Methylorubrum extorquens: one gene and its partner. The protein of the gene in region 2 binds, or shares a complex with, the protein of the main gene of each other region. Links are inferred from orthologs where the notes say so. Each region holds a gene or a part of one and is shown on either strand. Other genes may lie near its edges. The genes, in order: uvrA and mfd.

Region 1 (3,951 bases), 310 kb from region 2 along the record:
GCGGGGCCGGAGGTCCGCACCCTGGTCGAACACTGGGGCCGCCTGCATGCGGGGCGCATCGCGCTCGGGAGCTCAGCCGTGCTGATCCTGTTCGGAACACTCGCGACCTTGGCGGTTGCTTGAGCGATTGAGAGTACCTCACAAAACGCCCGGTTACCGGCCGTTTTCCCTCGAGACGCGACAGTGCAACGGGCCTCTCGTGAGAGATCGTTAGGCCGGCATTGCCGTCGTACCCGTTCCGTTCTAGTGGTTTCACGCCGCCCGGAACCCATCTTCCGTCCCCGGAACCTGTTCTTCGCGCGGCGCGCCCGCTGCCCGCCCGAACAGGTCGGCGGCCGTGCATCGGGTCGCTCGGATCGTCGCAGAGATTTTGTCGTCCATGGCCACAGCCAAAGCCCGCAAAGCCGAGACCGCGGCCAAAACGCCGGCCAAAACGGCGGCGAGGAATACGGCCAACACGAAGGCCAAGTCCGAGGAGCAGGCCGACGCGCGCCTCTCCGCCCTGTTCGACGCGGCGGGCCCGAGCGCGCGCGACACCCGCGTCATCTCGGTGCGCGGCGCCCGCGAGCACAATCTCAAGAACGTCGATCTGACGATCCCCCGCGACCGGTTCGTGGTGTTCACCGGCCTGTCGGGCTCGGGCAAATCGTCGCTCGCCTTCGATACGATCTACGCGGAAGGGCAGCGCCGCTACGTCGAATCGCTCTCGGCCTATGCCCGCCAGTTCCTGGAGATGATGAGCAAGCCCGACGTCGATCAGATCGATGGGCTCTCGCCGGCCATCTCCATCGAGCAGAAGACGACCTCGAAGAACCCGCGCTCCACCGTCGGCACGGTGACCGAGATCTACGACTACATGCGCCTGCTCTGGGCGCGGGTCGGCATCCCCTACTCACCTGCCACCGGCGAGCCGATCGAGAGCCAGACCGTCAGTCAGATGGTCGACCGGGTGCTGGAGCTGCCAGAGAAAACCCGGCTGTATCTCCTCGCGCCCGTGGTCCGGGGGCGGAAGGGCGAGTACCGCAAGGAGATCGCCGAGTTCCAGAAGAAGGGTTTCCAGCGCCTGCGCATCGACGGCGAGTATTACGCGATCGACGACGTGCCGAAGCTCGACAAGAAGCTCAAGCACGACATCGACGTGGTCGTGGACCGCATCGTCGTGCGCGACGACATCGCCGCGCGGCTGGCCGATTCCTTCGAGACCGCGCTGGAACTCGCCGACGGCATCGCCGACATCGAGTTCGCCGACGCGCCGGAGGGCGAAACCCCCAAAAAGATCACGTTCTCGTCACGCTTCGCCTGCCCGGTCTCCGGCTTCACCATCCCCGAGATCGAGCCGCGGCTGTTCTCGTTCAACAACCCGTTCGGCGCCTGCCCGACCTGCGGCGGCATCGGCCACGAGATGCGGATCGACCCCGAATTGGTGATCTCCGATTCCGCGCTCACGCTGAAGCGCGGCGCGGTGGGTCCCTGGGCGAAATCGACCTCACCCTATTACGACCAGACGCTCGACGCGCTGGCCAAGCATTTCGGCTTCAAGACGACGGTCGCGTGGTCGGCGCTGCCCGAGCAGGCCCGCGCGGTGATCCTGTTCGGCACGGGCAAGGAGTCGGTGCGCTTCGACTACAACGACGGCCTGCGCTCCTACTCGGTCAACAAGCCGTTCGAGGGCGTGATCCCGAACTTGGAGCGGCGCTACAAGGAGACTGAGAGCGACGCCTCTCGTGAAGAAATCGGCCGCTTCATGAGCGCCACCCCTTGCGCCGCCTGCGAGGGCAAGAGGCTCAAGCCCGAGGCGCTCGCGGTCAAGATCGACCGGCAGGATATCGGCCAGGTCACCGCCCTCTCCGTCCGCGAGGCGCATCGCTGGTTCTCGGAGATCTCGGGCAAGCTGACGGACAAGCAGAACGAGATCGCGGTCCGCATCCTCAAGGAGATTCGCGACCGGCTGACCTTCCTCGTCGATGTCGGCCTCGAATACCTGACGCTCGCCCGCGGCTCGGGCTCGCTCTCGGGCGGCGAGAGCCAGCGGATCCGGCTCGCCTCGCAGATCGGCTCGGGGCTGACCGGCGTGCTCTACGTGCTCGACGAGCCCTCGATCGGCCTGCATCAGCGCGACAACGAGCGCCTGCTCGGCACGCTCAAGCGCCTGCGGGATCTCGGCAACTCGGTCATCGTGGTCGAGCACGACGAGGACGCGATCCTCCAGGCCGACTACGTGGTCGATGTGGGTCCGGGGGCGGGCATCCATGGCGGCGAGATCGTCGCGCAGGGCACACCGGAGGAACTCCTCAAGGATCCGGCCTCGCTCACCGCGAAGTACCTCACCGGCGAACTCTCGGTGCGCACGCCCAAAGCCCGGCGCAAGCCCGGACGCGGGATGCTACGGCTGGTGGGCGCGCGCGGCCACAACCTGAAGAACGTGACGGCGGAAATCCCGCTCGGCACCTTCACCTGCATCAGCGGCGTTTCCGGCGGCGGCAAGTCCACGCTGATCATCGATACACTCTACAAGGCGGCGGCCAAGCGCCTCAACGGCGCCCTGGAGCACCCGGCCCCGTTCGAGCGGATCGACGGATTGGAGCATCTCGACAAGGTCATCGACATCGACCAGTCGCCGATCGGCCGCACCCCGCGCTCGAACCCGGCGACCTATACCGGTGCCTTCACCCCGATCCGCGACTGGTTCGCCGGCCTGCCCGAGGCCAAGGCCCGCGGCTACCAGGCGGGACGCTTCTCCTTCAACGTGAAGGGCGGGCGCTGCGAGGCGTGCTCGGGCGACGGCGTCATCAAGATCGAGATGCACTTCCTGCCCGACGTCTACGTCACCTGCGACGTGTGCAAGGGCAAGCGCTACGACCGCGAGACGCTGGAGGTGCGCTACCGCAACAAGTCCATCGCCGACGTGCTCGACATGACGGTGGAGGAGGCTGCCGACCTGTTCAAGGCCGTGCCGTCCATTCGTGAAAAGATGGAAACGCTGGCGCGCGTCGGGCTGCACTACGTCCGCGTCGGCCAGCAGGCGACCACGCTCTCCGGCGGCGAGGCGCAGCGGGTGAAGCTGTCCAAGGAGCTGTCGAAGCGGGCCACGGGCCGCACCCTCTACATCCTCGACGAGCCGACCACCGGCCTGCACTTCCATGACGTCGCCAAGCTCATGGAGGTGCTCCACGAGCTGGTCGATCAGGGCAACACCGTGGTGGTGATCGAGCACAACCTCGAAGTCATCAAGACCGCCGATTGGGTGATCGACATGGGCCCCGAGGGGGGCGACGGCGGCGGCCGGGTCGTGGCGCAGGGCACACCCGAGGAGATCGCCGCGAGCACGGCGAGCCATACCGGGCGCTTCCTGCGTGAGGTGCTGGCACGCCGCCCGGCCGGGACGGCAGCGAAGGACGCAGCCAAGGACGCCGGCAAGGACGCCGGCAAGGCGAAGGCAGGCGCCGCATCGCGCCGCCGCACCAACGCCACGGGCCGTCAGGCCGCCGAATAGGGCGCACCGGCCGATGCGGGCGGGCCGGCGCAACCTGATGGCGATGGGTTCCCGCGCTGCCGGAGAGCCGGGCCGAGGGAGCGATTCGGTCGGCTGAGCCGGCCGGTCCGGCCCTTGGTGACGGCGCGGCCGGTGCGGCCGAGCCCCAAACCCGCATTCGCACTTGCGCAACTGCCCGGCCCTTCCTGCCGAAGGATCCCGGCCGGATGCGGCGGTCAATGACTTGAGGACAATGTACTATTTCGCCTGAATCCCGTTCGCGGGATGGCATCCGTCCAAGATGGATTGCGTTAAGAGGTCGTTAAGCCTTTGGTTGCTCCGCAGCAAAAATGCGGCTTTTGCGCAACGGTAGGGTCCGAACTGCTGAGATTGGAGGCAATCCCCTGTCTTTCGCGGTCGGTCTGTAGAATAGTTCCCGACGTCGAGACTTGAGGTGCGGCCGTAGGGGGCACCGGCAT
Region 2 (4,460 bases):
CCTCAGGCTGGATGAAGCCGAAGCCCTTCTGCTCGTTGAACCACTTGACGGTGCCGATGCTCATAAAATGTCCTTGTCTCCGCAGGATGTAGCTAGAGAGCCCAGCACCATGCAGCGCCGAGCTATGTCGTTCGACCGATAACGAAGGAAAATGAGAACCGCCCTGCGGAGGCGTCACGGCCCAGAAAATCCGGCCTCGCATCGATAAGATCTATATGCGACTCGAATGAAGCTTTATCAAGGCTCGTTTTATTTTTCGAGATGCAAGAATTGTTGGCACGTCACTCGAAATGACCTGCCGCTTCAAGCGATTCATCAACGCACAGCGTGAGTTGAGCGAGATCTCCCGCGCCGCGATGTCTCTTGCACGTGACACGCCTGCGCCGTCGATCCCACTCCAACGGCGAAGGCTCGGTCACGCCGCCTTCTTGGCGCGCTTTGCAATTGTCACGAGCCCGCGCAGGATCTGCGTCGTCTCCTTCAGCCGTCGCGGGATGCCGTCGAGTTCGCGGATGAACACGACGCTCATGTCGGGCCGCACCTTGGCGAAGGAGCCCTGCTCCACGACCATGGCGGCGAGCCCCTGCGGGTTGGCGAAGGACTTTTCGCGGAAGTGGACCACCACGCCCTTCGGCCCGGCTTCGACCTTCTCGACATTGGCCTCGCGGCACAGGATCTTGATGGTCACGATCTTCAGAAGCTGCTCCACCTCCGGCGGCAGCGGCCCGAAGCGGTCGATCAGCTCGGCGCCGAAGCTCTCCATCTCGGCGTCGTTCTCAATGGTCGAGAGGCGGCGGTAGAGGCCGAGCCGGACGGTGAGATCCTCGACATAGTCCTCGGGGATCGTGACCGGGGCGCCGAGCGCGATGGTCGGCGACCACGCCTCCTCCACCGGCTCCTCGATCCCCGCCTTCAGGGCGGTGACCGCATCCTCCAGCATCTGCTGGTAGAGCTCGTAGCCCACTTCCTTGATGTGGCCGGACTGGGCATCGCCCAAGAGGTTGCCGGCGCCGCGGATGTCGAGATCATGGGAGGCCAGCTGGAAGCCGGCACCCAGCGTGTCGAGGCTCTGGAGTACCTTCAGGCGCTGTTCGGCCTGGGTCGTGAGTTGGCGGTTGGCCGGCGTCGTGAACAGGGCGTAGGCCCGCGCCTTCGAGCGCCCGACGCGCCCGCGCAACTGGTAGAGCGCGGCTAGACCGAACATGTCGGCCCGGTGCACGATCAGCGTGTTGGCGGTGGGGATGTCGAGGCCGGATTCGACGATGGTGGTCGAGAGTAGCACGTCGTACTTGCCCTCGTAGAACGCGGTCATCACGTCCTCGAGCTGGCCCGCCGCCATCTGGCCGTGGGCGACCGCGACGGTGGTCTCGGGCATTTCGGTGTCGAGGAAGCGCTTGACCTCGGCCAGATCCTCGATGCGGGGGGCGACGTAGAACGACTGGCCGCCGCGGTAGCGTTCGCGCAGCAGCGCCTCGCGGACCAGCAGCGGATCGAACGGCGTCACGAAGGTGCGCACCGCCAGCCGATCCATCGGGGGCGTGGCGATGATCGAGAGTTCGCGCACACCCGTCATGGCGAGTTGCAGCGTGCGCGGAATCGGGGTGGCCGAGAGCGTCAGCACGTGCACGTCGGCCTGGAGCGCCTTGAGCCGCTCCTTATGGGCGACACCGAAATGCTGCTCCTCGTCGACGATGATGAGGCCGAGATCCTTGAACGCGACGTTCTTGGCGAGCAGGGCATGGGTGCCGACGACGATATCGACCTGGCCTTCGGCCAAGCCCGCACGGTTCTGCCGCTGATCGCCGGCGGAGACGAAGCGCGAGAGCTGGGCGACGTTGATGGGCAGGCCCTTGAAGCGTTCGGCAAACGTACGAAAGTGCTGGCGGGCGAGCAGCGTGGTCGGCACCACCACCGCCACCTGCTTGCCGGAGATCGCCGCGGCGAAGGCGGCGCGCAGCGCCACCTCGGTCTTGCCGAAGCCGACATCGCCGCAGACCAGCCGGTCCATCGGGCGGCCGGCATTGAGGTCGTCGAGCACCGCGTCGATGGCGTTGGCCTGATCCTCGGTCTCCTGGAAGGCGAAGCGGGCCGCGAACTCACCGTAGAGGCCATCGGGCGCCTGGAGGCGCGGGGCGGATTTGACGAAGCGCGCGGCGGCGATCTTGATGAGGTCGCCGGCCATCTCGAGGATGCGGCGCTTCATCTTGGCCTTGCGGGCCTGCCATGCCCCGCCGCCGAGGCGGTCGAGCGCGACCTCCGAATCCTCGGAGCCGTAGCGGGTCAGGAGTTCGATGTTCTCGACCGGCAGCAGCAGCAGGCCGCCGGCATATTGCAGTTCGAGGCAGTCGTGCGGCGCGCCCGCCGCGGTCACGGTCTTGAGCGTGACGAAGCGGCCGATGCCGTGGTCGGCATGGACCACGAGGTCGCCGGGCTGGAGCGCCTGCACTTCCAGGATGATGTCCTGCGGGCGCTTGGACTTGCGCTTCTGGCGCACCAGCCGGTCGCCCAGGATGTCGCCCTCGGCCACCACGGCGAGCCGGTCGAGGGTGAAGCCGGATTCCAGCCCCCAGACCGCGACCGCCAAATCGGTGCCGCGCTTGAGCGCGTTGACCGCGGCGAAGGTGTTGATCACCGTCGGCTTCTTGAGCCCGTGGTCGGTCAGCACGCCGCAGAGCCGGTCGCGCGAGCCTTCGGACCAGGATCCAAGGATCACGTGATGCCCGGATGCCTGGAGATCGCGGATATGCGCGACCGCCGCATCGAACACGCTGGCCGCGTCGTCGGCCCGCTCGGGCGCGAAGCTTCGCCCGGCCCTGGCGCCGCAATCGATCACCGCAAGCGCGTCGGAATCCGGCATCGCGAACGGGGTGAGCCGCGCCACCGTGCCGGCCTCGACCTTGCTCTTCCACTCGTTGGGCGTGAGGTAGAGCGCGCGCGGCGGCAGCGGCTTGTAGGGCGCGACGCCGCTCTGCGGGTTCTTCAGCGCCGCCTCGCGGGCCTGGAAATAGTCCTGGATCAGGGCGAGCCGCTCGGTGGCCGCCTCCTCGACCTGCGGGTCGAACAGCATCGGCACGTCGCCGAGATAATCGAACAGCGTGTCGAGGTGCTCGTAGAACAGCGGCATCCAGTGCTCGAGGCCGGCATAGCGCCGGCCCTCGCTCACCGTTTCGTAGAGCCGGTCGTCGCGGGTCGCCGCGCCGAAGCTCGATAGGTAGCCCTGCCGGAAGCGCCGGATCGTCTCGGTGGTGAGCTGCACCTCGCTCATCGGCACGAGATCGAGGGAGCGCAGGCTCCCCACCGTGCGCTGCGTCTCGGGATCGAAGGCGCGGATCGATTCGAGGGTGTCGCCGAAGAAGTCGAGGCGGATCGGGTTCGGCAGGCCAGGCGGCGACAGGTCGAGGATGCCGCCGCGCACGGCGTATTCACCCGTATCGCGCACCGTTCCCGTGCGCAGGAAGCCGTTCGCCTCGACCCAGGCCACGACCTTGTCCATCGGCACCACGTTGCCGATCGCCGCCGAGAAGGTCTCGACGGCCACGCGCGACCGCGGCGGCACCCGCTGCACCAAGGCGTTGACGGTGGTGCAGAGGATGCGGGGCTTCTCCTCCGACGAGCGCGAGCGGGTGAGCCGAGAGAGCGCGGTCATGCGCTGGGCGGCGATGGCCCCGTTCGGCGAGACGCGGTCGTAGGGCTGGCAGTCCCAGGCCGGAACGCTCATCGCCTCGATCTCGGGGGCGACGAACTTCAGCGCGTTCTGGAAGGCGTTGGAGCGGCCGGAATCGCGGGCGACGTGGACCAGCACCGCCGGCCCCTCGAACGAGCCGGACAGCGCGCGGGCGAGATCGGCCGCCACCAGCGCGTCGAAGCCGTCGGGGACGGAGGCCAGCGTCGGGCTGTCGCCGCGCTTGATCGCATCGAGCGCCTTGGTCAGCGGCGCCGATTTCGGCAGGGCGAAGCGGGCGGTCTGCGGCTTCGGAGCGGGCGGCTTGGGTTGGGGCTTGGCCATCGGTTCGTTGATTTCTGCGTGCGCTCGACGTCGTCGCCCTCCCCTTCTTACGGGGGGAGGATGACCCTCACGTCAGCGAGGGCCGGGTAGAGGGGAGCGCCGCTTCCGGAGGGGCATGAGCCGCCCCTTCATCCGCCTGCTCGTGCGAAGGGAATGCCGGTGGGTCCTCAGGAAGCTGTCCGCGGCGGCAAACGTTCAGTTGTGGATCGGCGCGTCGTGCCGATGAAACGCCTTGAGCCGGCGATACACGGCGGTGTCGTAGTTCTCCGGCGTCGCGTCCTCGCCGGTGAGCCAGCGGAACAGATCGCGGTCGGGCACCTCGATCAGCGCCTCGAACTGCGTCAACTCCTCCTCGGACAATTTACCGATCTCGGCATCGGCGAAGCGGCCCATGATCAGGTCCATCTCGCGAATGCCGCGGTGCCACGCGCGAAACAGCGTGCGGCGGCGGCGC

What was found.
Region 1: the proteins of mfd (region 2) and uvrA are in contact, whole or in part, in a crystal structure (PDB 4DFC), measured with the Escherichia coli proteins. The link is inferred for Methylorubrum extorquens from one-to-one orthologs.

The regions. Positions count from the first base shown.
Region 1 is NZ_JALJXF010000001.1:2,091,544-2,095,494, forward strand. Bases 46-3,693 are described here. They hold uvrA (excinuclease ABC subunit UvrA), read left to right. Parts: upstream 46-379; coding sequence 380-3,493; downstream 3,494-3,693. Other genes in these bases: J2W78_RS09830 (DUF1772 domain-containing protein), read left to right, coding at 46-123. Outside these bases: more of J2W78_RS09830, read left to right, coding at 1-45. UniProt on the Escherichia coli protein: The UvrABC repair system catalyzes the recognition and processing of DNA lesions. UvrA is an ATPase and a DNA-binding protein. A damage recognition complex composed of 2 UvrA and 2 UvrB subunits scans DNA for abnormalities.
Region 2 is NZ_JALJXF010000001.1:1,785,628-1,790,087, forward strand. Bases 216-4,372 are described here. They hold mfd (transcription-repair coupling factor), read right to left. Parts: upstream 4,007-4,372; coding sequence 416-4,006; downstream 216-415. Other genes in these bases: J2W78_RS08505 (succinate dehydrogenase assembly factor 2), read right to left, coding at 4,202-4,372. Outside these bases: J2W78_RS08495 (cold-shock protein), read right to left, coding at 1-64; more of J2W78_RS08505, read right to left, coding at 4,373-4,460. UniProt on the Escherichia coli protein: Couples transcription and DNA repair by recognizing RNA polymerase (RNAP) stalled at DNA lesions. Mediates ATP-dependent release of RNAP and its truncated transcript from the DNA, and recruitment of nucleotide excision repair machinery to the damaged site.